DNA from 2 places in the Exiguobacterium sp. UBA7533 genome. Region 1 is predicted to be linked to the other one. Evidence: riboswitches for the same ligand, from Rfam matches in the RefSeq annotation. Region 1 holds a riboswitch; the other holds the start of a gene.
What was found. Region 1 has a riboswitch for lysine ahead of B2U10_RS04395 (amino acid permease). Riboswitches for the same ligand answer to the same signal wherever they lie in the genome.
Positions count from the first base shown of each region.

Region 2: linked by a shared signal. The riboswitch ahead of B2U10_RS12410 (aspartate kinase) and the one ahead of B2U10_RS04395 (amino acid permease) in region 1 are both predicted to bind lysine.

Region 1 is NZ_DLMP01000002.1:45,956-54,264, reverse strand. Features, by position in the region: gene B2U10_RS04400 (solute:sodium symporter family transporter) at 1-408, opposite strand, end outside; gene B2U10_RS04395 (amino acid permease) at 560-2,041, opposite strand; lysine riboswitch at 2,173-2,361, opposite strand; gene B2U10_RS04390 (MarR family winged helix-turn-helix transcriptional regulator) at 2,527-2,982, shown strand; gene B2U10_RS04385 (diguanylate cyclase) at 3,120-4,211, shown strand; gene B2U10_RS04380 (TetR/AcrR family transcriptional regulator) at 4,253-4,858, opposite strand; gene B2U10_RS04375 (HlyD family secretion protein) at 5,052-5,708, shown strand; gene B2U10_RS04370 (DHA2 family efflux MFS transporter permease subunit) at 5,721-7,412, shown strand; gene B2U10_RS04365 (hypothetical protein) at 7,543-8,094, shown strand; gene B2U10_RS04360 (nitroreductase family protein) at 8,218-8,309, shown strand, end outside.
Region 2 is NZ_DLMP01000011.1:172,571-180,879, reverse strand. Features, by position in the region: gene phnF (phosphonate metabolism transcriptional regulator PhnF) at 1-232, opposite strand, end outside; gene B2U10_RS12430 (alanyl-tRNA editing protein) at 361-1,509, shown strand; gene B2U10_RS12425 (GNAT family N-acetyltransferase) at 1,506-1,934, shown strand; gene B2U10_RS12420 (argininosuccinate synthase) at 2,053-3,258, shown strand; gene argH (argininosuccinate lyase) at 3,255-4,625, shown strand; lysine riboswitch at 4,696-4,873, shown strand; gene B2U10_RS12410 (aspartate kinase) at 4,986-6,185, shown strand; gene B2U10_RS12405 (aspartate-semialdehyde dehydrogenase) at 6,199-7,191, shown strand; gene dapA (4-hydroxy-tetrahydrodipicolinate synthase) at 7,209-8,090, shown strand; gene dapB (4-hydroxy-tetrahydrodipicolinate reductase) at 8,087-8,309, shown strand, end outside.

The sequences.
Region 1 (8,309 bases):
CGTGACGCACATATATCCGAGTAAAAAGAGTAAGACTGTCATCCGACGAACCGTCTCATCATACCGGTGACTTAAGTATTCCGGTAACGTCGAGATACCAAGCCCGAGAAACTTCGGGAGTAGATAAATCGCCATGATGATGGCAGCAAATCCCGCCGTGACTTCCCACGCCATACTCGACATGTTTCCCATGAAAGATTGTCCATTTAGTCCAATCAACTGTTCTGCCGACAAATTCGTCAGCAGTAGCGATCCGGCAATGAAAACGCCACTTAGCCCTCGACCTGCTAAGAAGTACTCATCAACACCTTGTGTTTTCCCGCGCGTCAACCGGTACGATATGTAGGCAACGAGCAACATGAAAAATGCTGCAGAACCTAATGTAAAAAATAATTCAGATGTAGTCATGTATCTCCCTCCCTCTCTTTTTCAAAATTCCTATTCTCAAATATGTATTCATTGATTCCTTTTTTATACTTTTTCAAAACTATATTTTAGAAAACGTTTTCTTTTTTAGGAACAAAAAACCACCTTCTATAAATAGAAGGCGGCTAGTTGATTACGATTGACGTGGATGTTCTGGGAAGTCCATCTCTTCGTAACGAACAATCGACGTCCGGTTTTTGAATTTGTGTCCTAACCAGAAGGCAAGGAACAACGGAATTCCGACATATGTCGCGGCAATCCCGACCCAATCAATTTGATCAGCAAGGAATGCTGCATAGTTTTGACCAACGATGACAAGGAAACAAAGACCGAATGCAAACAGCGGACCGAACGGGAACGCTGGTGCAACGTAAGGTAAATCTTTCAACGAATGACCTTGTGCAAGGAATCCTTTACGGAAACGATAGTGACTGATCGCAATTCCGAGCCATGCGATGAATCCTGTCATACCTGAAGCATTGAGTAACCACAGGTAGACTTGTCCACCAAACATCGATGTTAAGAAACAGAGCGCACCGATTGCTCCTGTTGCAAGCAAGGCGTTACGCGGTACCCCATTTTTCGACACTTTTGCAAAGAACTTTGGTGCATCTCCTTGACGAGCAAGTGTATACAGCATCCGTGTGGAAGCATACATACCTGAGTTACCGGCAGATAGAACAGATGTCAAGATGACGGCGTTCATGAGTGCTGCCGAGAACGCAAGACCTGCTTTTTCAAAGACGAGCGTAAACGGACTAACGGCAATGTCCGTGATGTCATTGGAAACCAAGTTCGGGCTCGTATACGGAATGAGCATCCCGATGACGAAAATCGCAAGGATGTAGAAGAGTAAAATGCGCCAGAAGACTTGTTTGACTGCTTTTGGAACGTTTTTTTTCGGATTTTCCGATTCACCTGCGGCAATTCCGACTAGTTCTGTTCCTTGGAAACTGAATCCAGCAACGAGGATGATTCCGATGACGGCAGGAATACCACCGACGAACGGCGCATCCCCGAGAGCAAAGTTTTTAAAGCCAACTGGTGGCTCCGATGTAAAGACACCGAAAATCATCGCAACACCGACGACTAAGAAGACGATGACAGTGACGACTTTAATCATGGCGAACCAATACTCCGCTTCCCCAAAACCTTTAACGGAGAAGTAGTTCAAGCCGATCATGAGTAAAAGGAATAAGGCACTGAAGTAAAATCCAGGAACGTCCGGGAACCAATACGTCATAACGATTTGTGCTGCAACGAGCTCAACTGCGATCGTGACTGCCCAGTTGTACCAGTAGTTCCAGCCGAGGGCAAAGCCGAATGAGGGATCGACGAATTTTGTCCCGTATGTCGAGAAGGATCCGGCGACAGGCATATACGCCGCCATTTCGCCAAGACTTGTCATTAAGAAGTAGACCATCAGACCAACGATTGCATACGATAGGAGTGCACCACCTGGTCCTGCTGCTGCAACGGAAGCACCGGACGCGATGAAAAGTCCTGTTCCGATTGCCCCACCGATGGCGATCATCGACATATGACGGGCTTGTAATCCACGTTTTAATCCTTCGGCTGTCGAATCTGTTGTTTGTTTCACATCTAGTTTGTTCATTTCGTTCGCTTCTCTCTGTTTAGATTTTTTGAGAGGACACTTTTTGAATGAAAAAACAAAAAGCGCCCTCATCTTCCAGATGGAAGATGAGAACGCAACATAATAAAATGAATGCGCCTCATTCTACCGTCGTGAAAGATAGCTCTCCACAAGTAAGTGATACCCGACTTGTGACAGTATTAGACCTATTCGATCTAATCCCAATCGATCATCTTCAAAGCGATGATTGATTTCGGCAATTCTTCCTTTCAGGTCACTTCATTTGTCGCTTGACGACATCCGTAACCGTACTCTTAAGAACTGCAACCTCCATCCCACTGGTTGAGTGAGAACTGAATTAAATTAGTTATTACTACGCCATATTACACAAACCGCCACGAAATTGTCAATTGCCTTTTTTGAATCTGGGGTAGTAGATGGTAAAAATCCGATATGTTTAGTACACTAAATGATAGAAGTCCACTGAGAGAAAGGATGCTGCTTGCATGCCACAGGAACGTGATTTGCTGACTTACCGACTCGAGGAACAAATGCGTGTCATTCTTCGTACCCTGCGACGTGAACTTAATCGACTATTTGAAGGAACAGCAACCCGAAGCGAATTTTTCATCTTACGGAGTCTTTCAGAAAACGGTCCCCAGCGTCCGACACTTCTTGCGGAACAATTTGAGCTGGCGACGAGTCAAGTCACTGCTTTAACGGATAAGCTCTATAAACAAGGATATGTCACACGGACGCGTTCGACGGAAGATCGTCGCTCGATTGTCCTCGCTTTGACGGATGACGGAGAGCGTGCTTTTCGGGAACTCGAGGTCGTCCGAAGAAACTATTTACAAGATCGCTTCGGAACTTTAACAGAAGAAGAACTGGAAACGATGATTCGTGTCTTCGATAAGATTTTACTGACGATGGATGAGGATACGCTCACTTCGTCTTCATAAAAAACGGTAGATTTTCTACCGTTTTTTATGTTTTATCTAAACATTTACCTCTGTCTAACCGTTACCTAGATGAGTATACTGGAGTATATATATGGAAATCTGTTAGCTGGGGGAGTTGGGAGGATTTGTTGTCCATCATGAATCAATTCATCATTAACTTTTGTCTACTGTTCACGACGATTACTCTCTTATTCTTACCATTTCGGAATCGACCACGTATTTCGCTGAATTCCAGCTGGAGTACACGCCTCATATTGGGAAGTGTCTGTGGTCTGATTGCAGTTTTGTTGATATTCAATGGCATTCAGATTGATGTCGCCCGTGTGGATTTACGAATCATCCCAGTCGCGATCGCTATGCTATTCGGTGGTTTCCCGAGCGCCATCGTCGCCGGTATAATGATCATCGGGACACGTTACTTTTTGACACCCGTCGATCAAATGGAGGGTTTTTATCTGTCCACACTGATTATAGTCTTAATCATTACGACGATCGGAATCGTACGTCGATTCGTTCATGTCTCGACGCGCCATTTTCAATTATTGGTGTCAATTGGTGTTCTCTATTCGTTACCTGCCATCTATATCCTAACAAACAGCTGGTCGACATTCTTTAAAATTTCAATCGCTTATATCTTCTTTAATCTATTGGCTGGCTTTGTTGCTTTTCGACTGCTGACGGAATTACGCCGTCACTTCGAAAACATTCAGTATCAACAAAAACTAGCGATGACGGATGCTTTGACCGGACTTGCCAATCGGCGCCGTCTCGATGATTCACTGTCACTTGTCGGTTCAACGGATCAAGGGTATTCACTTGTCTTGATTGATATCGACTTCTTCAAGCACGTCAATGATACATATGGTCATGACGCCGGGGATGATGTCCTACGTCAACTCGGCATGACACTCGCTTCCTTAACACGACCGGATGACCTCGTCGGACGATACGGTGGTGAAGAGTTTTTGATCATTTTACCAAGCACTACAGCTAAAGAAGCTCAAAAAATCGCAGAGTTGGCTCGGATGACGGTCGCACGCAACCTGTTCCCGACGGCAGACGTACCTGATCTGCAAATCACGATTTCGCTTGGGATTGCACATTCTAGTGGTTCCCATACGTCTTTAGAAGCATTACAAAAAGCAGATAAAGCGTTGTATTACTCAAAAGAAAGCGGACGAAACCGAAGTACGATTTATACGAAGGAACTTGCCTTCCGACAAGCTTGAATAAGAGACACTTCCTAGCGGGAGTGTCTCTTTCTATGACCTTATTCCGTTTCTTTCGGAAAACCGATGCTTTCAACCGTTCCAAAGACGATCATCCGGCTCAATTGCTCCGCCATATATGCGGATGAATATGGCCGACCGTTTCGCAACCAGGAAATCAATAATCCTAACTGTCCACCAATGACATAGTTCAGTAACAAATCCCGATCGACGAAAGTCGCATCTTCTGCGACTTGGGATCGAAAGACGAGGCGATAATTTTCTTTCAACGTATCAAGAAAACGTGAGATGAACGTTTTGATAGGACCTTGAACGAGCATCGTCTGGTAAAACAATTCGTTTTCTTCAATGTGAATGAACAAACGAGCAAAATAACGACTGACCTGTTCGACTGTCGGAAATACGGTGCCTGTACCTGTAATCCGAATCGCTTGTTCGAGCGCCATCATCTGTTCCTCAACGATTTGGTCAAGCAAATCATATTTATCTGTGTAGTGCGCATAAAAGGTCGAGCGGTTCACACCCGCCCCATCCGTCAGCATCTTGACGGTGATGCTCGAAAAGCTGTTTGTCTTCAGTAAACGAAACAATTCCATCGTAATACGGTCACGTGACCGTTTTGGTCGTGGATCACGGCTCTCTTTCATGTGCATTTCACTCCTTTTCCATCATCTTTTTTAAAAATGAATCCGTTATCATTTATTTTTCCAACATTTTGTCGGAAATTGTTGGTTGTTTGTTATCTAACTATCCATATAATTAACTATATTAATTACTCCTCCCCCCAGAGGAGTACTTTTTTTGAATCGATTGTACACAAGAAAGGATGCTAACACACTCATGAGTATGAAAAAATTACTAATCATTAATGTCGTTACACTCATCGTTTTGATCGGTGGTGGGGTCGTCGGATACTACTATTACGATCAAGCAACAAGCTATGTCAAAACAGACAATGCGAAAATCGATGGCAAAATGATAACGATTGCTAGCCCAAGCGCTGGTAAATTAACGGACTGGTCTGCTAAAACAGGCGAATCGCTCGACAGCGGTGCAACACTTGGTCACATCATGACTGCGCAAGCTGGACAAAAACCAACAGATCTTTCTGTTTCGATGCCTGCGAAGGCAACGATCGTTCAGTCGATGGCGACAAAGAACGGCTTCGTCGCAGCCGGTACACCACTTGCCTATGGTTTTGACTTAAACGACCTTTGGGTCACAGCGAACATCGAAGAAACAGAAATCGATGAAATCAAAGTCGGACAAACCGTTGACGTATATGTCGACAGCTATCCTGACACGACACTTTCTGGTGAAGTGGAACAGATCGGAATGACGACAGCTTCGACGTTCTCGATGATGCCTTCTTCAAACGGAAATGCGAACTACACGAAAGTCGCACAAGTCATTCCAGTTAAAGTATCACTCTCGCAAGAAAAATCACTCGACATTCGACCTGGTATGAATGTGACCGTCCGCATTCATAAGGATTAAGGAGGGACGTTCATGTCTACTACCTTCTTGTTCGGATATAGTGCGTTCACGATTCTGATCATCATCGGCGTCAACTGGATCGCCCGCCGGAATCGTCAATCCGACATCGCACTGGCCACTGACGGACCGACACTTGAGGAGTCCCTCGAGACGGAACCGACGATGACCGTGACACCACCAGTCGCAGCACCTTCAAAACAAGTATCGACTGAAAACGTCAGTATTCCGAAAGTACTGACGGTCTTACTGATTGGTATGTTCATTGCTATTTTGAACCAAACGTTGATTAATGTCGCGTTACCGGTTCTAATCAATGACTTCAACGTGTCGACGTCCACTGCCCAGTGGTTGACGACAGGTTTCATGCTCGTCAACGGGATCTTGATTCCGATCAGTGCTTTTTTAATGCGCAGTTATACGTTCCGCCAGTTGTTCCTCGCTTCGATGACACTCTTTTTCTTCGGATCGGTCATCTGTTCGATGGCAATGAACTTCCCGGTCATGATGATTGGTCGTGTCGTTCAGGCAGCGGGGGCTGGTATCTTGATGCCACTCGGATCAAACGTCTTCATGACATTATTCCCACCGCATAAGCGCGGTGCTGCCATGGGAATGCTCGGAATCGCTATGATTCTCGCTCCTGCTGTCGGACCTACGATCACAGGATATGTCATCCAAAACTATGACTGGCACGTCATGTTTTATGCGATGTCGTTCTTTGGATTAGTGACATTGTTACTCGGTACGGCCTGGTTCCGCCTGACGCAGCCACTCTCGAAACCTTCTTTCGACGCACTGGGCGTCTTATTCAGTACGATCGGATTCGGGAGTCTCCTTTACGGATTCAGTGAAGCCGGGAATGACGGCTGGGATAGCCCGATCGTCATCAGCACGATCGTCATCGGCTTAATTGGAATCGCTGCTTTTGCAATGCGTGAGCTGTCGATGGAAGATCCGATGTTGAATATTCGTGTGTTAAAGGTTCCGGAATTTTCGTTCACCCTCTTCATCAATGTCATCGTCACGATGGCGTTGTTCGGTGGGATGTTGCTTTTACCGATTTACCTTCAAAGCATTCGCGGTTTTTCACCGGTCGATTCAGGTCTTCTCCTTTTGCCCGGATCACTGATCATGGGAATCACCGGACCGATTGCCGGTCGTTTATTTGACCGCTTCGGTATTCGACCGCTCGCTATCTTCGGTTTGACGTTGATGACGTACGGGACATGGGAATTGACGCAATTAAACATGGATACGTCGTATTATTCCATCATGGGCATCTACATGCTTCGGTCATTCGGTATGGCATTCATCATGATGCCGATCATGACTGCCGGTATGAACGCTTTACCGATGAAGATGATCCCGCACGGAAACGCAACCCAAAACACACTTCGTCAAGTCGCCGGCTCCATCGGAACGGCAATTCTCGTCACCGTCATGACCCGTCAAACGACGGCTCACTTGGCAGACGATGCGAATCAGTTCACGACGCTCGACCCGACGCTTTCGCAACATTTAAACGATCTTGGACAACAGCTGGGTAGCTCACAAGCTGCTTCAACGAGTTGGTTTACGATGCTGACAAAACAAGCAACGATCCAAGGGATCACTGACGCGTTCTGGATTGCGACCGTTTTATCTGCGCTCGCATTGATTCTGTCCTTCTTCTTGCACGGAAAAAAAGAACCAAATCTGGATTGATTCATGAAGGACCAGTTGATGTCATATCAGCTGGTCTTTTGCTATACTTCGTGAAAAGTTCTTCTTTGCACTTCTCTCTTAAAATCGATACACTAGGGACAATGAGTTTCATATCTAAAGGAGATGCTTTATGGTTGCCTTTCTGCAATTTTATGCGTTCATCTTTGCTTGTTGTTTTGCTTGGCAAGTCGGTCGACCATCGCCTTGGTCGCAAAAGATTTTTCGCGCCTTTTTAACAAGTGTCAACGGGCTCTTCGTCTTTGCACGTGCCTCGATTTCAATCTTTTTGTTAGTTGGACCACTATTACTCGTCACATATCTTGTTTTTCCACGATTAATCACTTTTGAAAATGGTTTAGCGATGGTGATCAGTGTGCTCGTCATCGGTCTGGTCGATCGTCTCGTCAGTCTCGTCGTCCTACCACTCATGCGTTCCTTTTTCCTAAAACGTCAACGCGTCATGCCACAATCGGTGGAAATGGTGCTCTATACGATGGCAATGGCTGTCTTGCTCTTCATTCAGCTTCATGCTGTTCCTGGCGTTCAGATTCATGTAGCATTAACGCTTTTCCTGGGATTCACGATTTATTTCGCCCATTATTTATTTGCGTTGTACCGGATTCGTCTCATGAAAAAGAAACTAACGACTGTTGCTCAAGAAGAGGAACGAAAAGCCTCTTAATACAAATTCAACGAAAGATGATTTCCTCTTGGAAATCGTCTTTTTGTTTTCTGACAAATAACATTGACAATGATAATCGTTATCATTTATAGTGAAAAAGTACTCAGTGAGGAGATGAAACGGATGCATGTTCAACAAGTGATTGAAACACGCCGGTCCATCCGGTCCTATACGGCACAACCAGTTCCGGTCGAATTAGTAGAGGCATTACTCGA
Region 2 (8,309 bases), on a different contig from region 1:
TCGCGACGAATGTTCCTCGTCCTTTTTGACGAATCAAGTAACCAGCGTTGACCAAGTTTGAAATGGCTTGACGAACCGTCATTCGGCTAATTTGGTGGGCCTCGGCGAATTCGCGCTCGGACGGAATCAAGTCTCCAGGTTGAAGGACGCCGCTTTCGATTTGTTGTTTTAAGGCAGCTTCAATTTGATAGTAAATGGGGAGTGGTGAATTTTTATTGATGTGCTGAATCACGGCATTTCGTCCCTTCGCGATCGGTAGTCTTTCGTCTAGTGTACTAGGAAAAAGGCAAGCCGACAAACGGTTCTGGATGAAATATGGCATAATACAGAGTGAAACTGACAGAGAAAGGTGGTCGAGGCATGCGCCCCGAACAAATAGAATCCGATGTCCGAACCTTTCAGACATCCCTTCGTGCGACAAAACAAGTAGACGGCTATTGGGTTGCTTTAGAGAAAAGTTACTTTTATCCGGAGAGCGGTGGACAGCCAGCGGATCGTGGAACATTGAACAACCAACCTGTCCTTGACGTTCAAATCGAAGACGGTGTCGTCTGGCATCAACTGGCGAATCCGCTCACAGGAGACGTCACCGGGATCATAGATGATGCAGTCCGAATTGATCATGCGGCGCAACATACGGCACAACACGTCATCTCTGCGATCTTACACGATGAATCGAACATCAAAACGCTTAGTTTTCGGACGGGAAGTGAGGTTTCGACGCTTGATATCGAGACACCTGAATGGACAACTATTCAACAAGAACAGCTGGATCGACGATTACGACATGTGATTGAACAAGGATTACCGATCACGGCGACTGAATATGACGAGGAGGAAGTCCTACGTCTACCATTACGAAAAACACCACAAGTCGAAGGACGAATTCGTGTCGTTCAAATCGGCACACTTGATTATAGTGCCTGTGGTGGGACGCATCTCGATTCGACGGCACAGCTCGAGTTGATTCTCTTTACTGGGGTCGAACGGATTCGTGGGAACATTCGTCTATCCTATGTCGCAAAGGAACGGGCATACCAACTTGTTCAGTCAGAACGTCACGCCTTGAGGGAAGCGGCGCAAGCTTTGTCAGTCAAGCCGGTTCAAATGCTAGAAGCCGTTCAAGCGTTACAAGAAGAACAGAAACGCTTAACGAAACAGGTCGAACACGCCCAGGAACAACTTGCAACATTCACGCTCGCTCAAGCTTTAGAACAACAAGAAGGTATTCTGATGTTTGAACATCTGAATGAAGAAATCAAAGCATCCGAGCAACTCGCTAAAGCGATCCAAGAAGCGGGACGCGTCGGCGTCGTCTGGAATGGGACGACAAACAAGTTACTGATGAGTAGTCCAGGGGAACCCCATCTCGGGAAGTTCGCTAAAGCGCATGTCCAAGCATTCAATGGACGAGGTGGAGGAAGTGCGGTTCAGGCACAAGCACAATTTACGAATCGGGATGATGCGATGGCATATGTCGATCGATTACGGGAGGAATATCAGTTATGACAGTCATTCAAGTACGTACAGCAGAACAACATCAAGCCGTTCGGATGATCCGGGAGCGTGTCTTCGTCGAGGAACAAGGCGTACCACGTCATCTTGAATACGATACACATGATGAAACAGCGATTCATCTGCTTGTCCTCGATGAACAGAGTCGACCGGTTGCAACGGGTCGCACACGACCATATGACGACCAACGGATGAAGGTGGAGCGTGTGGCGACGCTGTCGACAGCCCGAGGAAAAGGATACGGTGGTGAGTTGATGCAGGCGATGGAACGTATCGCGCGACGTGAAGGAAAACAACTGCTGACACTCGGTGCACAAGTCCAAGCCATCCCGTTTTATCAAGGTCTTGGTTATACGATCGTCTCCGATGAATTCGACGATGCGGGCATTCCACACCGGACGATGGAGAAGAAAATGTAAGTTATTTTGAAAGAAATCCTGCAAAAAGGGTTTCTTTTTTTTGTTTTCTATGTATATATATAATTCATAATGAATTTTTATACAGACAAATGAATTAAAAACCAGGAGGGAATTATACATGTCAAAACAAAAATTAATCTTAGCGTACTCTGGGGGACTCGATACATCAGTAGCCATCAAATGGTTGAGCAAGGACTATGATGTCATTGCCTTATGCATGGATGTCGGAGAAGGAAAAGATTTATCCGTCATCAAGGAAAAAGCACTCCTCGTCGGTGCGATCGAATCAATCGTTCTCGATGTCAAAGAAGAATTCGCACAAGACTTTGTCTTGCCAGCACTTCAATATGGCGCCCATTACGAAAATGCCTATCCGTTGATCTCAGCGCTTTCGCGTCCGTTGATCGCAGAAAAACTCGTCGAAGTCGCGCATGAATATGGTGCAACGGCGGTCGCACATGGATGTACCGGAAAAGGGAATGACCAGGTCCGGTTCGAAGTTTCGGTCGCGGCACTTGATCCGTCACTCGAAGTCATCGCACCGGTTCGGGAATGGAAATGGTCACGGGAAGAAGAGATCGCCTACGCGAAAGAAAACAATGTGCCAATCCCGATCAACCTCGATAGCCCATACTCGATTGACATGAACCTTTGGGGACGGAGTAATGAATGTGGCGTCCTAGAAAATCCATGGACAGAACCACCACAAGACGCATATGCGTTGACGGTAGCACCAGAAGACGCTCCGGATCAGGCAGAAGAAGTCATTATCGGCTTTGAAGCAGGTGTTCCAGTTTCTATCAACGGGACGACGTATCCATTAGCGAAACTGATTACGGAACTGAATATCATCGCTGGAGCACATGGGGTCGGACGGATCGACCACGTCGAGAACCGTCTCGTCGGTATCAAATCGCGGGAAGTCTATGAGTGCCCAGGCGCAACTGTTTTACTCAAAGCGCACGCTGCACTCGAGACGATTACATTGACGAAGGACGTCGCGCATTTCAAACCATTACTCAGCAAACAATACGCAGAAACAATCTACAACGGTCTCTTCCATGCGCCATTGACGAAAGGCTTGAAAGCTTTCTTGACGGCAACACAACAGGACGTTACAGGAGAAGTTCGCGTTAAACTGTTCAAAGGAAATGCAACTGTTACAGGTCGTCAGTCGGCTGTCTCGCTTTATGATGAGAAACTTGCGACGTACACGAAAGAAGATGCATTCGATCATGAAGCAGCAAAAGGCTTCATCAAATTACACGGTCTTGCCGTTTCAACGCATGCGAGTGTACATCGTCAGGCGGGTGTAACGAAATGACCAAACTCTGGGGTGGACGTTTTACGGAAAGTGCTTCCGCTCAAGCGGAAGCCTTCGGAGCATCAATCACGTTCGATCAAAAATTAGCAAGCGTTGATTTGAAAGGCAGTCTCGCACATGCACAGATGTTATTTGAACAAGGGATTCTCGCTCAAGATGAGTGGACACAAATCCAGCAAGGATTAAAGCAACTCGAAGCGACGTTAAAGGACCATTCCTACACATTAGCGGACGAAGACATTCATATGAATCTTGAGCGTTTGTTGACGGAACAGATCGGTCCAGTTGCAGGGAAACTGCATACGGCACGGAGCCGAAACGATCAAGTCGCAACCGATTTACATCTATGGATGGAGCAGCATGTCGAAGCGTTGACGACGGCATTACGCGAGCTCCAATCGGTCATTACGGAACAAGCTGAGCAACATATCGAGACGGTTATGCCGGGGTATACGCATTTGCAACGGGCACAACCAATCTCGCTTGCGCATCACTTGCTCGCTTATTTCTGGATGTTCGAACGTGATGTCGAACGGTTGACGGACAATCAAAAACGAATTCGGAAATCACCACTCGGGGCAGGCGCGCTCGCGGGGACCACGTTCCCGATCGACCGTTTCCGTTCTGCCGAGTTGCTCGGTTTTGAGTCGGTCTATCCGAACAGTCTCGATGCTGTCTCCGACCGCGACTTTGTCATTGAATATCTCGGAATCGCCTCGACCGTCATGATGCATCTCTCACGTTTTTGTGAAGAAATCATCATCTGGGCGTCGCAAGAATTCGGCTTCATCGAGTTGTCTGACGCCTTCTCGACAGGCTCAAGCATGATGCCACAAAAGAAAAACCCTGATTTTGCTGAATTGATTCGTGGAAAAACAGGTCGCGTCTACGGCAACCTGATGGGCTTCTTGACGACGATGAAGGCATTACCACTCGCTTACAACAAAGACATGCAAGAGGATAAGGAAGGGGTCTTCGATACAGCAGATACCGTTCTCAAGTCCGTTCAAATCTTCACCGGAATGATTGAATCCGCGACGTTTAAGACCGAAGCGCTCAAGAAGGCGACAATGCAAGACTTCTCGAATGCAACGGAACTCGCCGACTACCTTGTAACGAAAGGCATACCGTTCCGGGAAGCGCATGAAATCGTAGGGAAAGCCGTCCTTTACTGTGTGCAGAACGGTTGTTTCCTGAAGGACTTGAATCTCGAGACGTATCAAACGTTCCATCCTGATATCACAGAAGACGTCTATCCGCTCCTCGATCCGGTTCAAGCAGTGGCACGCCGGACAAGCTACGGCGGTACAGGGTTTGCTGCCGTTTCGGAGCAACTCGAACTCGCGAAACAGCATCTTGCGAATTGACGAATTTTGAAAAAAATCAGTCAAATGACTGGATTTAACAAAAGATGTCTGCTATAACTGTAACTAACAACCGACAGATAGAGGCGCGGATGACATGAGTAGCATCATTCTTGAAGGCAAGCATGCTGAATGATGTGAAAGGGGAAGTCCGCCGAAGTGAACGAGAAGATGCTTCTTCTTATTTGCTGGTACAACGGTTAAGATCCGTTGTACTGCCGAAACCGATGTTTCGGAGCGCTATCTTACGTAAAAGAACGAATGACTTTGTCTTCGTTTGTCCGATCGTGATAACGACGGGCCGTAGGAACGCTCCTACCGGCCCGTCGTTTTTTTCTGTATCGGGACAAAGGAGATAGGATTGTGACAACTGTACTTAAATTTGGTGGAAGCTCGGTTGCGACTGTCGAACAGATTCAGTCTATTGCGAATTATTTGAAGAGTCGCGCAGCCGAAGGTGAAAAACTCGTCGTCGTCGTTTCGGCGATGGGCAAGATGACAGATTCTTTGATCGCTCAGGCGCAAGCCATCACGGATCGCCCCGAGCGAAGAGAACTCGATCGACTGCTTGCCATCGGAGAAGAACAGACGATTTCATTACTCAGCATCGCCCTCAACTCGCTCGGTGTCAAAGCGTTATCGCAAACAGGCGCTCAAGCAGGAATCAGCACGATGGGCGTGCATACGAAAAGTAAGATCAAACAGATCGATGGAGATCTGTTACGACAAAAACTCGAAACGTACGATGTCGTCATCGTCGCCGGATTCCAAGGTGTCAACGAACTTGGTGACGTGACGACACTCGGACGAGGTGGGTCGGATACAACGGCAGTTGCCCTTGCGGCAGTCCTTGATAAACGGTGCGAAATCTATACCGATGTCGACGGTGTCTATACAGCTGATCCGCGAATCCATGCCGCCGCTCAACCGATTCCACATATCTCGTATGATGAGATGATGGAAATGAGCGCCCTCGGGTCGAAGGTCATGGAAATGCGAAGTGTCGAACTAGGAAAAAAATACGGCGTACACATCTTCGTCGGGAAAACACTTGAATCGAAAAGGGGAACATGGATCATGGAAGCGACGGAAACAATGGAACAAAAAGCGGTGACGAGTGTCAGTGTCACGAAGAACGTCTTGACGGTATCAATCAAACACGTACCGCAAACGAATGCAGCAGTAGCCGATATCTTCGAACTCTTATCGAACCGTCACGTCAATATCGACATGATCAGTCAAACGACGTTCGACAGTGACATCTTCTTATCGTTCTCTTGTCCACTCGACGAGGAAGAGTTCCTCGACGAAGCATTGAAAGATATTATGGATCGCTTCACGACAGTCAAGGTCGATCGCCACGATCAGCACGCGAAGTTGTCTGTCGTCGGAATCGGGATGCGGGATGCGACAGGTGTTGCCTCAAAGTTGTTCGCGATCTTCCGAGCAGAGAACATCCCGTTCTATCAAGTCACGACATCAGAAATCAGCATCTCGTATACGATTGCACAAGCAGATATTGAACGGACGGTTGCAGCGATTGCAAACGCGTTCGAGTTATAAGGAGGAAAACAGCATGTATCATGTAGCCGTCATTGGAGCAACCGGCGCCGTCGGTCAAAAAATGTTACAAGTACTCGCAGAACTGGATTTCCCGGTCAGCCGCTTATCCGCCTATGCTTCTGCTCGTTCAGCAGGGAACACGGTACAGTTCAAAGGAGAAGACATCACGATTCAAGCGTTGACACCGAACATTACGGAAGACGGTATCGATGTCGCGCTGTTCGCAGCGGGCGGAACGATCAGTGAACAATATGCCCCTTTACTAGCTGAAAATGGAACACTCGTCGTCGATAACTCAAGTGCCTTCCGGATGCAGGAGACGATTCCACTCGTCGTACCAGAAGTTAATCCACAAGCAATTCAAGCGATGGATCGCTTAATCGCGAATCCGAACTGTTCGACGATTCAATCCGTCGTCGCCTTAGCACCGCTCCAGTCACTGGGATTCGAACGGATCAATTACACGACGTATCAGGCAGTATCGGGTTCTGGTCAAAAAGGGATCGAGGACTTGGCGCGTGGGGCGCGCGGAGAAGAACCTGTCAATTATCCGCATCCGATTCACGATAACATCTTGCCGCATATCGATGTGTTCCTTGAGAACGGCTATACGAAAGAGGAACAGAAGATGATTGATGAAACACGAAAAATCTTCAATCTTCCAGCATTGCCTGTCAGTGCGACGTGTGTCCGGGTTCCGGTCACGAACTCTCACTCGGTTGCAATCAATGTCACGTTTACACAACCGACGACGGTTGCAACAATCCGTGAAGCACTTAAAAACGCACCCGGCGTCGTCCTCGTCGATGATGTCGCGAATACACGCTATCCGATGCCACTCGATGCGAGTGGGACGGACGACGTCTACGTCGGTCGGATTCGACAAGATGATAGTCTCGCGAACACGTTCCATCTTTGGTGTGTAGCTGACAACATCCGAAAAGGTGCTGCGTCGAACGCCGTACAAGTTGCACGCCAAGCGATCGAACAGTCGATTCATTCATAAAAAAGGAGGAGTTCTTCATGTTCAAAGGAGCAGGTACAGCACTCGTCACACCATTTAATGAAGCAGGCGAGTTGGATTTACATGTATTCGAACGCTTGATCGAGCAACAACTCGCAGCAGGGATTCAGGCACTTGTCGTCGGAGGGACGACAGGAGAAGGCTCGACATTGACGAATACGGAATTCGAACAACTACTGACGACTGCCGTTCAGGTCACGGCAGGACGAGTACCCATCATTGCAGGAACGGGTTCGAACAACACGGCAGTAACGATCGAGAAAACATTACTCGCAGAACGCCTCGGTGCGGACGCAGCGATGCTTGTGACGCCTTATTACAATAAAACATCACAAGCTGGTCTCATCGCACACTTCACGGCAGTTGCTGATGCTACACAATTACCAATCATGCTGTACAACGTCCCGTCACGGACTGGTGTTGCGATTGCCGTCGAAACAGCGGTGACATTGGCACGTCATCCTCGGATCCAGGCGTTTAAAGAAGCGAGTGGAGACGTCAGCTTCATGGGTGAACTGATGGCGGCGATTCCGGAAGACTTCGCGGTCTTCTGTGGAAATGATGATCAAATCCTACCTTACATGGCATGGGGGGCACAGGGGGTTATCTCGGTTCTTTCAAATCCGTATCCAGCAGAGACACAAGCACTTGCTGAAGCGTTACTCGCGCAAGATCTCGCCACGGCCCGCCGGATTCAGGCAGACTTGTTACCAGTCATCGGTGCTTTGTTCAGTGACGTCAATCCGATTCCAGTTAAAGCATCGCTTGAAGAACTTGGCTTTGCTGTCGGTGCACCGCGCTTGCCACTCGTCCGTCAATCGGAAGTGGGTCATGCCCATTTACTTGAAACAATGCGTGCTTACAAAGGAGTGGTTCGATGAGACTCGCGTTACACGGTTATGGGGCGACAGGACAATACGTCGTCGAACTAGCAGCGCAAAGTGTCGTTGCGATCGTTGACCGGACGAAGTCATCCGATACAATCGCTTCATATGCCGAGCTGACGGAGATGTCAGAAACGGTCGATGCGATCATCGACTTCTCGCATCCGAGTTTGCTACCGGATCTACTCGCATACGGGCTGGCGACAAAGACGCCAC